DNA from 4 places in the Streptomyces montanus genome. Region 3 is predicted to be linked to each of the others. Evidence: riboswitches for the same ligand, from Rfam matches in the RefSeq annotation. Region 3 holds a riboswitch; each other region holds the start of a gene.

Region 1 (4,987 bases), on a different contig from region 3:
CGGTGCGTGGAACTACTGGACGGGTCTGCTGCGATGACGGAAAGGCGCGCGCCGAGTTCGGAAACGGGGCTCGGCTACGACGTGTTCGCTCCGCTGTGGGGAATTACAATCGTGAGGTGACGGCTGGGAGTTTGATGCTGTACTCAGGATGCATCGAACGCTATCCCCCTGACACCGATGACCCTGCCGTGCTGCGGCGTATGGTTCGCATGGGTGGTGACCCTGCAGTTGGCCACTCTCATGCATGCTCTGGTGGGCGCTGCCACAGTGCGAGGTCCTGGCCTTGAGGCGGCATCGGTACTCGTTCTCGCTGCTGTGCGTAGGGCGGGTTCGTTGCTGGGCGTCGACAGCGAGCGGGTGGCGTCGGACACCTTTCGGATGGTTGGCGCGTCACCTTCCTGCCGGACATCTTGCGTCCCGATGCACGCTCATGTGAGGGAGCCAGAGTCAATTTCAGGAAACATGCTCACGCGTTGGAGGACTTGATTGATCCGTATCGAGCGGATCGGTGAATGGGCCAGGCACATCTGGCGCCGAGGAACTCGCCGGCGTCGAGGGCGTACCCGAGGATCTGCTCACGTTCTATCGTGCCGTGGCTCTGGTCAGCCTTCCGGACGTGGGCTCGGGCTTCGTGCGATCCCGTGCGAGGTCGTCGCCTCCGACCTGGCCGGCTTTCTGTGCCTCCTCGAACGCGAACTTGCCTGACTGATGGTCGGTACCTGGGGCGTACGTTCTCTCGGTCGGTCGACGTGTACGAGACTGTGCTTCGTGACCGCGCCTCGCTGCTCGCCGGCACTCGGTCGGCAGGCACTGACCCGAGAGGGACCAACATGATCATCTTCGGCACCAGGGGATACCTGTACCAGCTCGCGATACTGACGCTGATGTGCGGCCACTGTGGCAATCCCGCCGCGCACACGCTCAAGAAGCGCGTCACGAAGTTCACGCTGTTCTTCGTGCCGCTGTTTCCGTTCTCCACGAAGTACGCGACGCAGTGCACCTTCTGCGGTGCGGAGCAGAAGGTGACCAAGGAACAGGCTGAGCAGCTGCAGGCGCACGCGCAGGGCGCGAGCGGCCACGGCGGTCAGACGTACGGGCAGCCGCAGCAGCAGCCCTACCAGTCCTGAAGCAGGTGGCAGGACAGACGGGTTCCTCGACGCCGGGTGACCCCCCTGGCCCTCGCCCTTACTCTGTCCCGGAGGCGAGGCTCGCGCGCGAGATCTTCGGCCCGCTCGGCGGCATCGTGGAGATCGGGGCCGTGCGCGCCACCGGCACCTGGGCGCTTCCTGACGTGTCGGTGGGCGACTTTCTGACACGCCGGCAGAACGAGGTGGATCGCCTGCTGAACGGCATCCGCACGGTCTGTGGCTTCAGCGACGCGGCCATGGCGATCAACGACGACCTGGGATGGCTCAGCGATTACGAAGTGGCGGCGCCCTTCCTGCTTCTCTGGTCCGGCGGCGTCGAAGGGGTTCCGGAACGCCGGGAAGAACTCGAAGAGCCCGCGACAGTGCGCCGCATGTGCCACATGGGTGCGGACCTGCAGCTCACACACTTCCTGCAAGCGCTGATCAGCGGGGCCCTCACCGCGGGAACCGAAGCGCAGCAGGGAGCGGAGGAGGTCGCCGAGATCCTCGGGATCGCGGTCGACCTGGCGGACGGGACGGGGCGAAATACTCCGACGAGCGTTTTCAGGACCTGGAGGGTCGCTTTCCTACCGGGCATCCTCCGCCCCGACTCGAGCGCGCCCGAGAGGGGCAGAGCAGGGTTCCGCGCCTACGCCCGCGCCCTGGAGGAACTCCTCGATCACCACTCGGTCTCGAGAGCTTCTGCCAATCGGGAGACCGCAGTCAGGTCTGGAAAGTTCTGCAGAGAAGCGACGACCTGATTGCTCGCGAACTCACGCTGCTCGGCAGTCACGTTCGGATCGACCGCACACTCCGCCTGCACGTAAACGTAGTTCAAGGCCGTTGCGAAAAGCATCGAGAACGATTCCAGGTTCTTGATGACCGCGCTGCCTCCGGCGCCCAGATAGGCGCGCACCAATCGCCGGGCGGAATCGGCATGGAAGTGGTTCCCGCCCGCCCAGACGTATACGGCACGTGCGAGCTCGCGTTCCGCCGATATGGAACCGGCGTTGTCCCAGTCGAGGAGAACCGGTCCAGTCGGACCGACCAGGACATTCCGTGGCTGCATGTCGAGATGGGACGTCACCACATCATCTGGGGCGGACGGAGTCACATGGTGGGCCATCTCCACCGCCGAAGTGGCGATGAACCGGCCCAGCGCGTCCGACCACGGCATGGCGGCCGGGCGAACTTTTTTGTGCAGCTCTGCCCAGTCGGCCTCCTGGTGGCACTGTTCATACCAGGAGTCCGGTGTCTCGCTGGCGCCCTCTCCGGCTCTGTGGAGGACGGCCAGGGTCCGGCCGCACCAGCTCAGGAGGTCCGGATCAGACGCGTCTGCCTCGGTTCCGTCGACCCAGTCGTACAGCTTCACATAGGACCCGCCCAGTGCGGGGGTGAGTTGGGAGACGTATCCGTCGTTGCGATTCGGGATGAGCCGTGGCGCTGAGATCCCCAGCTTCTCCGTGGCGTTCCGCAGTGTGGATTCCCGGTGGACCTGCCGCTCGTCACAGCCGAAGAGGAGCTCTTTCACTGCCCATGAGGTGCCATTCCCGGACAACTTCCAGATCTGCCCCAGCGCGCCACGGGTGACCGGTGTCATCGTCCACGATCCAGTGCCCAGCTCATAGGTATCCGCAATGAAGTCGGCCGTGCTTTGCATAGAGGCGCCTCTCTGGCTGCTGTGCGGGGTGGCCGCCACTTGCGGCTCAACTATAGAAATACCGCCAAGATGGCGGGCGTTGCGCCGTATTTTCACTGCGCGGGGCACAGGCGTTCCCGAACGCCGGGGCTTCGGCCGCCACTTCAAGCCCGACTCGGGCCGGGGGTGGGGCGGCTCTCCGGTGGCGACCTGGACACGGATCTCTCCCCGGCGGAGGTCCGGCGGGCTCCGCCCATGAGGCATGGCTGTTTGGGTGCTTGGAGCGTAATGCCCGAGTTGACTTGATTGCCGCTTTGGCTGCACTTACAGGCGCTTGGTTGTGCTTGGTTGCGCTTGATCGCGTGAAATGAGTCACGTTCGGGCGGATCGGGCGCTGTGGCGCGTCTGGCTACTTTGCCTTTGCGGAAGGCAAGTTGAGTTCTGTGCCGCGACGTAATCGGGTGATTTGCCCCTTCGTTCTGACCGGGTTGGGCGAATCTCGACCTGATTTCGGGGCTTGTTCCTGCTGTGTGCTCTCGCATACGTTCTCGTCGATCCGGGCGGATCGCCGAATCCTGCCGCCGCCCCGGAACCCATCCATCCACGCGCTACGGCAGGAGCGGGGGACCCAGGTAATCGCCGATCCGGATACCGGAACGGCTTGGGGTGAAGCCGCACGCACCGTGCGGCCGGGCATCTCCAGCCCGAACCCGACAGCTCACCTCGCAGGCGCCGGAGAGGAAATCGTCATGCCCGCACGAGGTAAGCACCGTCGTCAGAGAATCCACCCCCTCACCCGTGGCATCGTCGCCGCGGGAGCGGGCGGAGTCGCGCTCGCGCTCCCGATCGCGGGGGCGACCGGCGCCCACGCCGCCGAGTCGGCGCAGGTCGCGCAGGTCGCGCAGTTCGCAAAAGCGGCGAAAGTCGCGGTTCCGGATGTCAGGCTCATCACGTACAAGGTGGTCCCGGGCGACACGCTGTTCAAGATCGCGCGAAAGCATCACACGAAGGGCGGCTGGAAGAAGCTGTACAAGGCCAACCGCGCGGTCATCGGCAACGACCCGGCGATGATCTACCCAGGCCTCACGCTGACACTCGGCACGAAAAAGGTACAAACGTCTACAAGTAAGGCCAAAGCGACACCTGTGGCCCCGAAGGCCTCGGCGACCCCCGCCAAGCCCGCGGCGGCGGCAGCCGCCGCTCCCGCCGCCGCGAAGACGTACACGAACAACCTGGACGGCTGGATCAAGGAGGCTCTGGACGTCATGGCCAAGAACGGGATCCCGGGCACCTACGACGGCATCTACCGCAACATCATGCGCGAGTCGTCGGGGAATCCCCAGGCCATCAACAACTGGGACTCCAACGCCGCGGCCGGGACGCCGTCCAAGGGCCTCCTGCAGGTCATCGATCCGACCTTCGCCGCCTACCACGTGCCCGGTACGGCAAACGACCCCTTCGACCCGGTCGCGAACATCGCGGCGGCCTGTAACTACGCCGCCGACAAGTACGGCTCGATCGACAACGTCAACGGGCCTTACTGATCAAGCCCAGAGGTCGTCATGCCGGCCCCCCTGGCGGGGGGGGGGCCGGCATTTCACCGCCGTTCGTCAGGCCTTCGTATCCACGAACAGATCTTCCGCTGTGGCAGCCGTGAGGGAGCGCTTGAGCCAGGCTCGGAGGATTTCCAGGTCGGTGCAGCTCGTGATGCGCGCGTGTACCTCGTCCGGGACGTCGATGCCGCGCTCGCCCAGGACCAGCAGGATGTCCTCGGCATGACTCTCTACGCGGCCCTCTGTGCGGCCCTCGGCGCGCAGGCGCTGGGAGGTCTCCGAGCGGAAGAAGGAGAGGTCGACGGACATCAAGTGCCTCCAGGTCTTGGCGGCCGGGGCGGTCCCGAGGCCTAGTTCGGTGAGCTCGGCGAAGATCCTCGCGGTGTCTTCGTCGACGGTTTTCAAAGCGGCGGCCAGGGCTTTCAGGATGGCAGTGGCGTTGTCGTCCTTGCCATGAGTGATGGCGGAGAGTGTCGCGAGGGCTGCTCCGTGAGGTCGGTGGGCATGAGGGACACCGCGACCGGGTCCGGGAAGGGGAGATCGAGGGCCCGGAAGGTCCGCGCGAAGGCGCCGGGGTCCTCCTGGAAGATGCGGTGCATCGCCTCGTGGGATGAGCTGACCATGTGGCGGACGTTAATGACCGCCGATCAGGCCGGACGGGTATATGC
Region 2 (4,987 bases), on a different contig from region 3:
TCGACGAACAGGCGCGTGCGCGTCGCCGGGCCGGGCTCGTTCGGACCCTGCGCCCGCGCCCCGCGGACACCCCGCTCCTCGACCTCGCGAGCAACGACTACCTGGGCCTGGCCCGGCACCCCGAGATCACCGAGGCCGCCGCGCGCGCCGCGCGGGAGTGGGGCGGTGGCGCCACGGGCTCCCGGCTCGTCACGGGCTCCACCGAACTGCACGCCGAACTCGAACGTGAGCTCGCCGAGTTCTGCGGCTTCGAGTCCGCGCTCGTCTTCTCCTCGGGCTATGCCGCCAACCTCGCCGCCGTCACCACGCTGGCGCCGCACGGCTCCCTCGTCGTCTCGGACGCGGGCAACCATGCCTCGCTGATCGACGGCTGCCGTCTCGCGCGCGGCACCACGCAGGTCGTCGCCCATGCCGACCCCGAGGCGGTGCGCAAGGCGCTGGGCACGCACTCCGGTCCCGCTGTCGTCGTGTCCGACACGGTCTTCTCGGTGGACGGCGACGCGGCGCCGCTCACCGGACTCGCGGGTGTCTGCCGGGAGTTCGGCGCCGGTCTGGTCGTCGACGACGCGCACGGCCTGGGTGTCCTCGGTGAGGGGGGCCGGGGCGCGCCGCACGCGGCCGGGCTCGCGGGCGCGGCCGATGTCGTCGCCACCGTCACGCTGTCGAAGTCGTTCGGCAGCCAGGGCGGTGCCGTCCTCGGTCCGGCCCGCGTCATCGAGCACCTGGTCAACGCGGCCCGTACGTTCATCTTCGACACCGGTCTGGCCCCCGCGGCGGCGGGCGCCGCCCTCGCGGCCCTGCGCCTGCTGCGCCGGGAGCCCGAACGGGCGGCACGCGCGCGTGCCGTGGCGACGGAACTGCACGCCCGCCTGACGGCCGAGGGCCTCGAGGCGGTGCGGCCGGACGCCGCCGTCGTCTCCGTGCGCGCACCCTCCCCGGAGCAGGCCGTGCGCTGGGCCGCGGATTGCCGCGAGGCCGGACTGGCCGTCGGCTGCTTCCGTCCCCCGTCGGTGCCGGACGGCATCTCACGGCTGCGGCTGACCGCCCGCGCGGACCTCACCGGCGGGCAGATCGACCGTGCCGTTCGTGTGATCAGTGAAGTGCGGCGATAAAGCCCTCCCAGGCCGAGGGGGCGAAGAGCAGGGCGGGACCCGAGGTGTTCTTCGAGTCGCGCACGGCGACGAGACCGGTCCATGGGCCGGAGCCCGGCCGGGTCGTCTCGACGCAGTTGTTCATTCCGGTGCTGTGGCTGCTGCGCTGCCACAGCACACCGGGCAGATGGAAGCTCGAAGGTACGTACCGAGGCAGGGCGGACATGGTGCCTCCTTTATGCGGTGTCAGCTATCCCGTCGATGAACCCCAACGATTCGTCGGGGGAAAGGGCGTTCACCTGAAGGGAGTTGAAGGCCTCGCTGTAGGCATGGAGGTCTTCTTTCCGTTCGAGATGGAGGCTACTCGTCAAGTGGTCGAGAACAACCACATCCAGATCAGATGTGTTCGGAAAAGAGAAGATAACGAAAGGTCCGGTCACCCCGACATGGGCCCCAACACCGAACGGCAGCACCTGAATGCGCACGTGAGGCAGGTGCGCGGCGTCCCGTAGGTGCTTCAACTGCCGTGACATCACCTCGGGTCCGCCGACCGTACGGCGCAGCACCGCCTCGTCCAGGACCGCGCTCAGGTGGAGCGGCGGGTTCGAACGCAGCACGTCCTGGCGGGCGAGGCGTACCTCCACGAGCGCGTCGACCTTGCCGTCCGGCAGCCCGTCCAGGGCGGCCCGCGTCACCTCGCGCGCGTACTCCGGGGTCTGCAACAGCCCTGGGACCACGGAGTTCTCCAGCGTGCGCATTGCGCAGGCCTGCGACTCCAGGCTGATGAAGTCGCGGTACGTGGGTGGCAGTACGCCCCGGTAGGCGTGCCACCAGTGGTCCCGGCCGCCCTCGCCGGAGCCCGCCAGGACGACGAGCAACTCGCGCAGATCCGGGTCCTGGACGTCGTAGGCGTCGAGGAGCAGTCGTACGTCGGCCGGTTTGACCTTGCTGCGGCCGGTCTCGATCCGGCTCACCTTCGACTGGTGCCAGCCGACCATCCTGGCCGCCTCGCTGCTCGTGAGGCCCGCATGGGCACGCAGAGCGCGCAGCTCCGCGCCGAGCTTTCGGCGGCGTACCGCGGGACCGTTCTTCATGGCCGTCTCCTTCCGACCGTCGAGCCGACGCTATAACGCCCGGTGTCACGCCGACGGTAGAAGAACCCCCCGGTCACCCGTCCGAAAGAAGCCCCGGTCACCCGCCCAAATACGGTCGGCCGTCGCAGAGTTCACCGCTTCGAGCGACAGATATATGCATATCTCGGTGGATCGCCACCGAGACCCGCGCGGTAGTGGCAGTGTGGCGCGCAGCACCAGTCCGGGACCGTACTCGAATCATCCGCTCCGTGTCGGACTCCGGTCCCGTGGGAAAGGGACGACGACGCCATGGCAGACCACCTGGAAGCATCCGTCACTCTGCCGAGCGATCCCGCCTCGGTCTCCGCCGCCCGTACCTATGTCGCCAACGTCCTTGCCGAATGGGGCCTTCCACCCGAGACGGAGATCGCCGACACCGTCCGGCTCATCGTGTCCGAACTCGCCACCAACGCCGTGCAGCACACCCTCGGGCAGTCGCCCACCTTCACGGTGGACGTCACGCTCGACCGTGACGAACAGCTGTGCATCGGCGTGACCGACAGCCATCCCCGCTTTCCGAAGCGTCTGCCCGCGGCCGTCCAGCAGGACAACGGCCGCGGCATGGTGATCATCCGCTGGCTGACCGCCGAGTGCGGCGGCAAGCTGACGATCCGGCCCACCCGCGAGGGGGGTAAAACGGTGTCGATCATGCTGCCGTGGGAGGCACCGGTCCAGCCCGTGACGGCCGACTAGGGCCGTCCGGCGTTGCAGGCCTCAGTCCTCCGGGTTCCGGCCGGTGCGACGTCGCATCATGTCAGGCACCAGCGCCCACAGTCCGAGGCACACCACCAGCGTGCCGGCACCGGCCACGATCCCTCCGACCCGGCCCACCGCCACATCCACGACCAGGAGGACCGACCCGGCGAGCGCGAGCGCGAGCACCGCCATCCCCAGCTGGGCGAGATGCGACGAGACGGTCACGAGCTGCGGCTTGGCCCCCTGCTGGAAGAGCCGGCGGTGCAGGGCGGCAGGGGCGGTGAAGAGCATGGCGGCCAGCACGGAGAGCAGCAGCGTGGTGACGTAGGTGGCGCGCTGCATGGTGTCGAGGGACGGGAAGCGCGGGGTGAACGCGAGGGTCAGCAGGAACGCGAAGAGGATCTGTACGCCGGTCTGGGTGACCCTCAGTTCCTGGAGCAGCTCGTTGAAGTTGCGGTCGGCGCGTTCGAGCCGCGTCTCGTGCCGCTCCTCGGCGGCCTGTCTGTCGGGGGCCGGTCCGTCCGTGGGCTGACGGCCGGTGGCCGGTCCGTCGGTGGGCTGACGGCCGGGGGGATGACGGTCGTTGGGGCGGTCGCTGGCGTGACGGTCGGTCATACATGAATGAGTAACCAATCAACGGCCGGCATCACGCCCGCCGCGTGGGACGGCGGCGCCGAAGCTGAACGCCGCCATCCCACGGGCGCATCACCTGACCCGGCCGTACCAGACGCTCTTCGTCCAGATCTTCTGCAGCCTCACCACGTCCCCGGTCTTCGGGGAGTGCCAGATCCGTCCCTTCCCGGCGTAGATGCCGACGTGGTACACGTTCCGGCCCGAGTGGAAGAACACCAGGTCTCCCTGCTTGCGGCTCGAAGCGGAGATGTGGCGCGTCTTGTTGTACTGCGCCGCGGCGGTGCGGGGCAGTGACTTGCCGGCCTTCTTGAACGAGTACAGCGTGAGGCCGGAGCAGTCGAAGCGCTTGGGCCCCGTGGCTCCCCACTTGTACGGGGAACCCTTCTTGGAGGCCGCCACCTGAAGTGCCTTCGTCGCGGGGGTGGCCGCTTCGGCGTCGGACGCGAAGCCGGGGGCCACGATGCTGCCGCCAACGGCGGCGATGGTGAGAGCCGATGCGGTACCGGCCCTGGTAAGCAGCGACGGGACTCGATTGAGCGCAGTCATGCGCAACCCTTCGTCAGCCGCCTGTGAAGGATGACCTGTCGGATTCGGGCTGGCGAAGTTGCCCGGCCGCGTGTGCGGCTTCACCCCAAGGGCCACTCGGATCTCTCCGGCGGCCCGTCGTGCTTGGGTCCTCCACTCCTGCCGATCCACTTCTGTCGACCCGTCATCCGGGCGGCGGCAGGACTCGGCGTCCGCCCGGACCGCCCCGCCGCTGTGGCGGGGGCTTGTCGTCGGAAGGGATCTTGACGCACGAACGTCGGAAAAGCCGAACAGAATCGGCGTTTTGTGGGGTTACTCACCACTCACCTGTTCGGGTGGACAGCCCCGTTTCAGCCAGGGCGTCGAGAGGGTCGAGGGCCCCCGTACCAGCACAGGAATGCCTGATTCCGCCTCAGCGGTACGCGCGCTGAGCAACTCGCATGGGCCTCTGGAACGACCCCCGGCTACGGCGTTCGGGGGTACACCATTTGGTCCGTTTCAAACCTTGCCCGGACGCCTCGTCAGACACCTGCGGGGCTCCGGGCCGGTCCGTGTGCGTCAGCTGTCGGAGTCGGACGGCAAAGCGACGCGAGCCGCGCGGCGTTCGCCGTCGAGGACCCGCAATGCCCGCGCCAGGGTGGGGGCGTGCACCTCGTGCTCACCCCGCTGGTGCATCAGCGCCAGCGCTTCGCGCAGCGCGGTGGCCTTGCTGACCAGTGCCTGCGCGGCGCGCAGGCCGCGGTAGGTGTCGCCGGGGCGCGCGGGGTTGATCCGGCCCAGGAGATCGACCACCTCCAGGTAATGGTCGATCAGTTCGCCCTCCGCGCGGGTCAGGGCCGGCATCGGGGGCAACTCCGGTGGGAGCATCGGCGGTTCACCTGGCGCCGGGGTCGGGGCGCGAGGCCTTGC
Region 3 (4,987 bases):
CCCGGCGGGGAGAGGCTGGCGTGCCAGCAGGAGTCCCGCGTCGACCAGCTCGGTGATCGTGTCCACCCGGATGACCCCGGCCTGCCGCAGCAGCTCGGAGACGGTCGCGTAGGGAAGCCGCGTGGCGCGTACGGCGTGCCCGGGGGGTGTGGCGCCGCTGTGCCGCGCCCCTTGCACGACGACGAGCGGCTTGGCCGCTGCGGTACGCCGCGCGAGACGCGTGAACTTCCGCGGGTTCCCGATGGACTCGAGGTACATGAGCGCGACATCGGTGTCGGGGTCGTCGTACCAGTACTGCAGTACGTCGTTGCCGGACACGTCCGCGCGATTGCCCGAGGAGACGAACGTGGACACTCCGGTCACGCCCGTGACGCCGCCGCCGCGCCGGTACAGCCGGGACAGCAGCGCGATCCCGATGGCGCCGGACTGCGCGAACAGACCGATCCGCCCGGGCCGCGGCATCTCGGGCGCGAGGGAGGCGTTGAGCCGAACCTCCGGGGAGGTGTTGATGACTCCGAACGCGTTGGGACCGATGATGCGCATGCCGTACGTGCGCGCCTGGCGCACGAGCTCGCGCTGGCGGTCCCGGCCCTCGGGGCCGCTCTCGGCGTAGCCCGCGGAGATCACGACGAGTCCCTGTACGCCGTGCTCACCGCACTCCGCGACGGCCTGGGGGACATGCTCGGCCGGGACGGCGACGACAGCGAGGTCGACGGGCTCGGCGATGTCGCGGATCGAGCGGTGCGCCGGAACGCCGGCGAGCTCCTTCTCCTGAAGTGCGCTGTTCACCGCGTACAGACGCCCGGTGAACCCGACGTCGCGAAGGTTCTCGAGGACGCTGCGGCCCACGCCCCCTGGAGTGCGGCCGGCGCCGATGACGGCGACCGAACCCGGCGCGAGCAGTCGCGCCACGGACCGGGCCTCGGCTCGCTGCTCCCGCGCGCGCTGCACGGCCAGCGAGCGGTCGGTGGGCTCCAGGTCGAACTCCAGGCGTACGACGCCGTCTTCGAAGCTGCGCTTCTGCTGGTAGCCGGCGTCCGTGAACACCTTGATCATCTTGGAGTTGGCGGGCAGCACCTCGGCGGCGAACCGGCGGATGCCGCGTTCGCGGGCCACGGCGGCGACGTGCTCGAGGAGCGCCGAGGCCACGCCACGGCCCTGGTGCGCGTCCTGCACGAGGAAGGCGACCTCGGCCTCGTCGGCGGGAGAGGAGGCGGGCAGCCCCTCGGCGTTGATGCGGTCGTAGCGTACCGTGGCGATGAACTCGCCGCCGACCGTGGCCGCGAGTCCCACCCGGTCCACAAAGTCGTGGTGCGTGAAGCGGTGGACGTCCTTGGCGGACAGGCGCGGGTACGGCGCGAAGAAGCGGTAGTACTTCGACTCGTCGGACACCTGCTCGTAGAAGCTGACCAGGCGGTCGGCGTCCTCGGCCGTGATCGGCCGGATGCGCGCGGTGCCGCCGTCACGCAGCACGACGTCGGCCTCCCAGTGGGCGGGGTACTCGTGCCGGTCCGACGAGGTCTGCATGGGCCCCAGAGTACGGCTCGCCTCCGACAGGAGCGCGGGGCAGGCTCGGGCCCGACGTCCGGCCCGGGTTCGGGACTCCACGCCCATTCCGGAGGCGGCTTCACGTATGGAACAATGGTCTAGACAACTGTGAACACCTGAAGGGCAGCATCACATGGCTGAGCGCCGCGTCAACGTCGGCTGGGCCGAGGGCCTCCACGCCCGCCCCGCCTCCATCTTCGTCCGTGCGGCCACGGCCGCCGGCGTCCCCGTGACGATCGCCAAGGAAGGCGGCAACCCCGTCAACGCCGCTTCCATGCTTGCGGTACTGGGCCTGGGCGCCCAGGGCGGCGAGGAGATCGTCCTGGCCTCCGACGCCGAGGGCGCGGACGCCGCGCTCGACCGCCTCGCGAAGCTGGTCGCCGAGGGCCTCGAGGAGCTTCCCGAAACGGTCTGAGCGCAAGCCGGCCTTTCCAAAAGAATCACTCGCGCACACGCCAAAGGGCTCGCCTGGAATATCAGGCGGGCCCTTTGCATTTCCTGATTGCGGGCAGCAAAAATAATCCCCCCGCGAATTACTCCTCTTTGTATACGGTGCTCGTGTTAATGCCGCAGGCCCGTCACGTTTACGGGATGTTGCGAAGTCCTCACACGCTCCACGCGATCACCGCGGCCGGGAAAGCGCAGCCGGTGCGTGGTCGCCGCCCGCTCGGTGTGCAGCGCCGTGATCGACCGGGCCCGCTCGCTGTCGCCGCGCGCGACGGCGTCCACGATGCCGCCGTGCTCCGCCCAGGACTCGGCGGGATGGGCCGACGCCTCGACCGCGTACATCCACGCGATCTTGTGCCGCAGCTGGGTGAGCATCGAGGTCAGCGCGGGGCTGCCCGAGGCCTGCGCGAGCGTCTCGTGGAACCAGCCGCCCAGGGAGCGCAGATCCTCGCTGTGCCCTCGCCTGGCCCGCTCCTGGCCCAGCCTGACCAGGCCGCGCAGCACCTTGAGGTGTGCCTCGGTACGGCGCTGGGCGGCGCGTGCGGCACCCAACGGCTCCAGGAGCATGCGCATCTCCAGGAGGTCGGCGGCCTCCTCCTCGGTGGGTTCCGCGACGCACGCGCCCGCGTGCCGACGGGTGACGACGAAGCCCTCGGCCTCCAGAGTGCGCAGCGCCTCACGCACGGGGACGCGCGAGACGCCGTAGCGACGCGCGAGCAGTTCTTCGGTGAGCCGGCTGCCGCGCTCGTAGACACCCGCGACGATGTCGTCACGGATCGCCGTGCATACCGAGTGCGCGGGAATACGCATGACCCGACCTCCGCCTTAATCCCCGCGAAAACGCGGTCGATCGACGCTTGCCCGGTGACTCTATTGCAGAAAGCCGGAAATTCCGACGGCGGACCGGAATCCGTGGGTATTTTTTGGACACACCGGGACTTGGAACGGGCAGTCATCCCGTCATACGCAGGAAAGCCCCGGCTCGGTGAGCCGGGGCCTTCGAGAGCGATGCGATGGTCGTCAGACGTTCACACCGTGCGAGCGGAGGTAGGCGAGGGGGTCGATGTCCGAGCCGTACTCCGCGGACGTACGCGCCTCGAAGTGGAGGTGCGCCCCCGTGACGTTGCCGGTGGCCCCGGAGAGGGCGATCTGCTGGCCCGGAGTGACCTTCTGGCCGACGGAGACGGAGATGGACGACAGGTGGGCGTACTGGGTGTACGTGCCGTCGTTCATCTTGATGACGACCTGGTTGCCGTACGAGCCCTCCCAACCGGCCTCGACGACGCTGCCGGAGCCCACGGCGTGCACCGCCGTGCCGCTGGCGGCGTGGAAGTCGATGCCGGTGTGGCTGCCGGAGGACCAGAGGGAGCCGCCGCTCTGGTAGCCGGTGGAGACGTACGAACCGCTGATCGGCGCCTTGTAGGAGCTGAGGAGCTTGCGCTCGGCCTCGCGGGCCGCGCGCTCCTTGGCCTCACGTTCCTTCTCGGCCTTCTCCTTGGCCTGCTCCGCGGCCCGCTTCCTGGCGGCCTCCTGGGCGGCCTTCTTGAGAGCCTCGGCCTCCACGGCCGCCTGCTCCTGAGCGGCGGCCTGGGCGTCGAGCTGCTCGGCGACCGAGTCGCGGATGGTGATGGCCTGGGTAAGCCCGGTCTGCTCGGCCGAGGGCTCCTCGGCGGCGAGCGCCGGGGCGGCCAGGGTGCCGATGACACCGGTGGTGGCGAGCGCCGCGACCCCCACGGTCTTCGTGGACGTGCGCTTCGTGCGGCTCGGACGACGGTGCTTCCCGGTGGCGCGCGTGAACGCCATGAAGTGGCTGGTCCTTTCCTTCCCTCTCGCCTACCGGGTTAGCTGACGGGTTCGGAGCAGGAAGGTCTCCTACGAGCCCCCTCCAGGAGGGCGCCCGATTCACCCCAGGGACTGCGATGGGTCCCCGGCTCCCCTGGCTCGCGCCGTACGGGGACTCGGCGATGACTGTCCGGTGCCGCGGATGCGACGCACTGCCTGACGAACAGCCGGACTGACGCTAAGCGGGCCGTCGTGCAACCAACAAACGGAACACGGGATTTGTAGCGCATGCCACAGGGCAGACAGGCAACCACCCTGCCAATACGGACAAACTGTCCGGCAGGTCCGACAGGCAGGGGCCCTGGAGCCTCATCGGTCTCCAGGGCCCCACCGTGCCGGCCGGCACTACTCGGCCGTGACAACGCTCACTTCACCGATTCCGAGCGCCTTGACGGGCTCCTCGATCGTCGCGGCGTCCCCCACGAGGACGGTCACCAGACGGTCCATCGGGAAGGCGCTCACGGCGGCCGCGGTGGCCTCCACGGTGCCCGTGGCGGCGAGTTGCTGGTACAGCGTCGCCTGGTAGTCGTCGGGCAGATGCTGCTCGACCTGATCGGCGAGCGTGCCCGCGACGGCGGCCGCGGTCTCGTACTTGAGGGGCGCCACACCCACCAGGTTCTGTACGGCGACGTCGCGCTCGGGGTCCGTCAGACCCTCGGCCGCGAGCGTGCGCAGCACCTTCCAGAGGTCGTCGAGCGCCGGTCCCGTGTTCGGGGTGTCCACGGAGCCGCTGATGGCGAGCATCGCGGCACCGGTGCCGTCCGGTGCGGAGCGCAGCACCTGGCCGAAGGCCCGCACCCCGTAGGTGTATCCCTTCTCCTCGCGCAGGACGCGGTCCAGGCGCGAGGTGAGGGTGCCGCCGAGGCAGTACGTGCCGAGCACCTGGGCGGGCCAGACACGGTCGTGCCGGTCGGCGCCGACGCGGCCGATGAGCAGCTGCGTCTGCACCGCTCCGGGGCGGTCGACGATGATCACGCGGCCGGTGTCGTCGGCGGTCACCGGCGGCACGGGACGCGCCTCGGCCGACGAGCCGGTCCAGGCGCCGAGCGTGTCGCCGAGCAGCGCGCCGAGGTCGACGCCGGTGAGGTCGCCGACGACGACCGCGGTGGCCGTGGCGGGGCGTACGTGCTTCTCGTAGAAGGCGCGCACG
Region 4 (4,987 bases), on a different contig from region 3:
TCGACCTCGACGCCCGGCCGGTACTTGCCGGTGAGGAAGCCGGAGGCGAGGGCCCAGTAGGGCACGGCGGCCAGCCCGCTGCGGGACGCCACGTCCTGGAGCGGGCCCTCGTATGTGTCACGGGAGACGAGGTTGTAGTGGGGCTGCAGCGCGACGTACCGCGCGAGGCCCTCGCGGTCGGAGAAGTCGAGGGACTCCTGAAGTCGCGCTGCGGAGATGTTGGACGCGGCGATCGCGCGCACCTTGCCGGACCGCACCAGTTCGTCCAGCGCCGTGATGATCTCCTCGACCGGCACCGACGGGTCGTCGCGGTGCGTGTAGTAGAGGTCGATGTGGTCGGTCCGCAGTCGTCGCAGCGAAGCCTCGGCCGCGGCCTTGATGTTGGCCGCGGACAGTCCTGGGTACTGGGGATGGGAGCCGACCTTGGTCGCGACGACGACGTCGGCACGGTTGCCGCGCGCGGCCAGCCAGTCGCCGACGACCGTCTCCGACTCACCGCCCTCGTTGCCCGGAGCCCATGACGAGTAAGTGTCGGCCGTGTCCACGAAGTTGCCGCCCGCGGCGGCGTACGCGTCGAGTACGGCGAAGGACTGCGCGCGGTCGGCGGTCCAGCCGAAGACGTTGCCACCGAGAGCGAGCGGAAAGACCTCGAAGCCTGACGCGCCCAGCGTGCGAAGAGTGAGAGAAGGCATGGGGACGTCAACGGCCGTACCGGACGGCCGTATTCCATGCACGCCGCACGCCTGCACACCGCACGTACGCCCACCCTTTCGGACGTACGTGCTCAAAGTCCCCTGGCTGCTTGCGGGTTGCCGCTTACGGTCCGCTTACGGGTTGATGCCCTTGCTCCGCAGCCACGCCATCGGGTCGATCCCTTCCCCGCCGGCCGTGTGGACCTCCAGGTGGAGGTGCGCCCCGGTGACGTTGCCGGTCGCGCCCACGCGGCCGATGACGTCGCCCGTGTTGACCTTCTGCCCGACGCTGACGCTGATGGACGACTGGTGGGCGTACCAGAGCTCCGTGCCGTCGTCGAGGGTGATCACCGTGCGGTAGCCGTACGAACCGTTCCACCCGGCCTCGGTGATGGTGCCGCTGTGGATCGCCTTGAGCGGCGTACCCGTGGGAGCGGCGAAGTCCAGACCGGTGTGGTAGCCGGAGGACCACAGCGAGCCGGCCTGCCCGAAGGTCGAGGAGATGGTGTACGAGGAGGTGGGCAGCGAGTAGCTCTTCGCGAGTTCCGCGAGACGCTCCGCCTCGGCCTTGCGCTTGGCCTCCTCCTCCGCCTTCTTCTTGGCGGCGGCGGCCTTGGCCTCGGCCTCTTCCCTCTCCTTGGCGGCCGCCTCGGCGGCCTTCTTCGCGGCGGCGGTCTCCGCGGCCTCCTGGGCCTCGCGGTCCACCTGGTCCTGCTGCCGCTCGGCCTGCAGCATGATGCGGGCGCGCAGGGCCTCGCCCGCGTCCGAGTTGCCCTGTTCCGCGTCGGCGGTGGTCAGACCCACGCTGCTGAGCGACGTCGTGTCATCGGCTTCCGCGGAGTCGTCCGCGAACATCGAGCCCACGGACGGCAGATCGGGCATCGAGATGGAGACGGGCGGCTTGCCGGTCTGCGCGCTGGCCATGCCACCCGCGCTGACGGCCGCGATGACGCCGACGCCCAGAACCGTGGAGCTGCGGGCGAGACCTCCGCCACGCTGCTTACTGACGCGGTGCCGGCCCCGAACGGGTCGGAGGGAATCCTCGGTGGGGTTCCACTCCTCCCAGGTCTCCTCGTCCTTACGGATGCCGTAGCCGAAAGTGTCGGGATTGAACTCACTCGGCGCGGACGAGGTTTGCGGGGCAGGCCGGTTGGACGCCACGTAGGCGCACTCCTTTCCTTCCTTCTCGCCTACCGGGTTAGCTGACGGGTTCGGAGCAGGAAGGTCTCCTACGCGCGTCAATCATGGTGTCGCACACCATGAACAACGCCCGATTCACCCCAAGTTGGTGGTTCCCCGGTTCCCTTTCGAGATTCGGCACGTGCGCACGGAGCCGCCTCTTGTGACGGCTGGGACGACCGCGCTGCGTTATCGAACGTTAATAGAGGCAGGCACTGGATTCCAAGCTGTTCTGGATGATCGTTAACGTTTTTGGCCTGGACTTACGGGTCAAGAGGGGAGTAAATCGGGCGAGTTGATTGACTCTCGACCCAGTGGCCTTTGATGACGAAGTGTCAGATGTTACGCGGAGTGGGGTCGTTCGACTACCGAGGGTCACGTGAGGGGCTCGGCTTCACCGATGCCACAGGGAAGACGACGAAGAACTCCACGAGGCTTTGGAGAACTCCACGAGGTGCCAAAGAACTACAAGAACGCACCGAAGAAGTCCAAAAAGCGCTGAAGACGTACAGAAAGCACCGGACAGGACCGAAGACACCCGGAAACACTCAGGGCCGGAAAACACTCAGGGCCGGAATCCATAGGATTCCGGCCCTGAGCCTTCAGTAGCGGGGACAGGATTTGAACCTGCGACCTCTGGGTTATGAGCCCAGCGAGCTACCGAGCTGCTCCACCCCGCGTCGTTAAGATCAGTGTACGCCATCGGCGGGGCCCTCAGCACACGGCTTTACGTCCCCTGCCCGTCCTGCCCGCCGGCCGCCCGGAGGAGGTGGCGGTTGGGCTCGGCGGCCCGCTCCTCGAATTCCGGGAGCACGACGACGTCGGCGCCCTCCGCGGCCAGCAGCCCGCCCCCGTCAGCGGACGCCACGAACGTGTCGGGCTCGCGCCAGGCGGTGACCACGCGGCGCACTCCCGCGTCGATGATCAGCCGCGCGCAGGGGGTCGGCCGGGAGGCGCGGCGGGCACAGGGTTCCAGGCTGCTGTAGACGGTGGCGGTGGCAAGGCGCGGGTCGGCCGGGTCGAGTTTGGCGAGCGCGGCCTCCTCGGCGTGCGACACCGCGTCGGACTCACGGGAGTACCCGCGGGCCAGCTCCGTGCCGTCGGCCGCGACGACGACCGCGCCGACGCTGAAGGCGGTTCGCGAGGGCGGACACTGGGCGGCGAGGTCACACGCGGTCTCCAGCCAGTGCCGGTCTGCGGCGGAGGCGAGCTCTCCGACGCCGGGCGCCGTGGGCACGTACCGCATGAGCACCACATCGCCCACCGGCCGCGTCTCCACCAGCCGCATCCGGTTGCGCACCCCGCCCGGGTAGCCGCCCGGCCCGAACAGCCGCGGCGCGTCCGGCTCCCCGACGACGAGCGGCGCGAGGGCGAGCTGCAACTCGTCCGCGAGCCCCTGCTGGAGCAGCTGGGTGTGCACCAGCCCGCCCCCTTCGACCATGAGCCGCCGCACGCCCCGTACGTCATGAAGGTGCTCGAGTACGGCCTGCCAGTCGAGCGCGGGCCCGACGGGAACGACATCGACGCCCAGCCCGCGCAGGGCCGCTGTGGCCTTCGCCACACCCAGGTCCGTCGTGTAGACGACCTTCTCCCCGCCCGTGGACCAGAAGTTGAGAGCCGGGTCGAGGTCCCCGCTGCCGCTGACGGTGACCTTCAGCGGATACTCCGGGCGGCCGGTGGCGGCTCGGGCCGCCCGGCGCTCGGCGGAGTTGACCAGGAGACGGGGGTTGTCCGCGCGCAGCGTTCCCGCGCCGACCAGGATCGCGTCGGACGCCGCCCGCACCTCGTCGACCCGGTCGAAGTCGGCAGGTCCGGAGAGGACGAGCCGTTCGGGGCCGGTGTCGTCCAGGCAGCCGTCGAGGGAGACGGCTGCGGACAGCAGGACGTAGGGGCGGGGCATCGGCGCACTCCCTCTCGGAGACCTGGCACTCATCAGGGCATCAGGGCGTCAGGATCTCGCAGGTTGATTCAACTTTTAAACAGTACCTACACTGGCGGCATGACGACCCGCTGGCTCACCCCCGAGGAGCAGCGCGCCTGGCGCGCGTACATCGCGGCCTCCCAGCTTCTGGAGGACGCGATCGACCGGCAGCTCCAGCAGGAGGCCGGCATGCCACACCTCTACTACTCCATCCTGGCCGCCCTTTCCGAGGCACCCCACCACTGTCTGCGCATGACCGACCTCGCCGAGCGGCTGAAGATCACCCGCAGCCGGCTGACCTACGCCGTGACGCGCCTGGAGAAGGACGGCTCGGTACGCCGCGAAGGATGCCGCATGGACAAGCGGGGCAGTCTGGCGTTCCTGACCGACGAGGGGATGGCCCTCCTGGAACGTACGGCGCCCGGCCATGTCGAGACGGTCCGCGCCTCCCTCTTCGAGCACCTCACCGAGCAGCAGGTGGGGCAGCTGGAGGAGATCTGTACGGAGGTCGCGCGGGCTCTCCAGGGAGACGGGGCGCAGTCGGCGCCCGACGACCTGCCCTGGCGGCGCCGCTCCTCCACCCCTTGCACGTGAGCTGAGCCACCACCTGCCTCCGCACCGTTGCTTAAACTTTAAAGCATGAGCTAGGGTCTCGATCCGAGGAACTGCTTCAAATCTGAAGCAGACCACGATTGGACCGGAGAACCCGCATGCCCGACTTCCCCGCCGCCACCCCGCGCGCACGCGTCCGGGTACCGCTGCGCTTTGACGACGGCTACAGCGTCGACGCCGAACTGGTCACGTTCCACGGGCTGAGCGACGGCCAGGAACACGTGGCGATCGTCCTCGGACCCCCTTCGGCGACCCCTCTGGTCCGCCTCCACTCCGAGTGCCTGACGGGCGACGTCTTCGGCTCGGCCCGCTGCGACTGCGGCCCCCAGCTCCGCGAGGCCGTCGAACAGATCGCCACGCGTGGCGGCGTACTCCTCTACCTCCGCCAGGAGGGACGGGGCATCGGCCTCTACAACAAGCTCGACGCGTACGCCCTCCAGGACCAGGGCCTCGACACGTACGCCGCGAACACGGCCCTCGGCCTGCCGGAGGACGCCCGCGACTACACGGCGGCGGCCCAGATGCTGGCGGCGCTCGGCGTCACGGAACTGGATCTGCTCTCCAACAACCCCGACAAGGCGGA

The links. A riboswitch is a leader RNA that binds a small molecule or an ion and turns the genes downstream of it on or off. The one in region 3 is predicted to bind cyclic di-AMP.
Region 1: linked by a shared signal. The riboswitch ahead of FE633_RS33335 (transglycosylase SLT domain-containing protein) and the one ahead of FE633_RS03175 (M23 family metallopeptidase) in region 3 are both predicted to bind cyclic di-AMP.
Region 2: linked by a shared signal. The riboswitch ahead of FE633_RS22050 (C40 family peptidase) and the one ahead of FE633_RS03175 (M23 family metallopeptidase) in region 3 are both predicted to bind cyclic di-AMP.
Region 4: linked by a shared signal. The riboswitch ahead of FE633_RS35485 (M23 family metallopeptidase) and the one ahead of FE633_RS03175 (M23 family metallopeptidase) in region 3 are both predicted to bind cyclic di-AMP.

What each region holds. Positions count from the first base shown of each region.
Region 1 is NZ_VBZC01000047.1:29,009-33,995, reverse strand. It holds gene FE633_RS33350 (zinc-ribbon domain-containing protein) at 831-1,127, shown strand; gene FE633_RS33345 (hypothetical protein) at 1,259-1,888, shown strand; gene FE633_RS33340 (phosphotransferase enzyme family protein) at 1,807-2,787, opposite strand; cyclic di-AMP (ydaO/yuaA leader) riboswitch at 3,363-3,513, shown strand; gene FE633_RS33335 (transglycosylase SLT domain-containing protein) at 3,516-4,310, shown strand; gene FE633_RS49590 (hypothetical protein) at 4,377-4,724, opposite strand; gene FE633_RS49585 (hypothetical protein) at 4,742-4,942, opposite strand.
Region 2 is NZ_VBZC01000024.1:6,641-11,627, reverse strand. It holds gene FE633_RS22075 (8-amino-7-oxononanoate synthase) at 1-1,112, shown strand, start outside; gene FE633_RS22070 (DUF397 domain-containing protein) at 1,093-1,317, opposite strand; gene FE633_RS22065 (helix-turn-helix domain-containing protein) at 1,328-2,185, opposite strand; gene FE633_RS22060 (ATP-binding protein) at 2,474-2,917, shown strand; gene FE633_RS22055 (DUF6328 family protein) at 2,939-3,535, opposite strand; gene FE633_RS22050 (C40 family peptidase) at 3,626-4,099, opposite strand; cyclic di-AMP (ydaO/yuaA leader) riboswitch at 4,103-4,267, opposite strand; gene FE633_RS22045 (hypothetical protein) at 4,637-4,945, opposite strand; gene FE633_RS22040 (ATP-dependent Clp protease proteolytic subunit) at 4,953-4,987, opposite strand, start outside.
Region 3 is NZ_VBZC01000003.1:114,333-119,319, reverse strand. It holds gene FE633_RS03195 (bifunctional acetate--CoA ligase family protein/GNAT family N-acetyltransferase) at 1-1,527, opposite strand, end outside; gene FE633_RS03185 (HPr family phosphocarrier protein) at 1,682-1,963, shown strand; gene FE633_RS03180 (GntR family transcriptional regulator) at 2,110-2,805, opposite strand; gene FE633_RS03175 (M23 family metallopeptidase) at 3,016-3,798, opposite strand; cyclic di-AMP (ydaO/yuaA leader) riboswitch at 3,811-3,969, opposite strand; gene FE633_RS03170 (M16 family metallopeptidase) at 4,183-4,987, opposite strand, start outside.
Region 4 is NZ_VBZC01000053.1:44,381-49,367, reverse strand. It holds gene FE633_RS35490 (aldo/keto reductase) at 1-692, opposite strand, end outside; gene FE633_RS35485 (M23 family metallopeptidase) at 828-1,853, opposite strand; cyclic di-AMP (ydaO/yuaA leader) riboswitch at 1,865-2,022, opposite strand; tRNA gene FE633_RS35480 (tRNA-Met) at 2,478-2,551, opposite strand; gene FE633_RS35475 (dihydrofolate reductase family protein) at 2,599-3,771, opposite strand; gene FE633_RS35470 (MarR family winged helix-turn-helix transcriptional regulator) at 3,871-4,386, shown strand; gene FE633_RS35465 (GTP cyclohydrolase II) at 4,503-4,987, shown strand, end outside.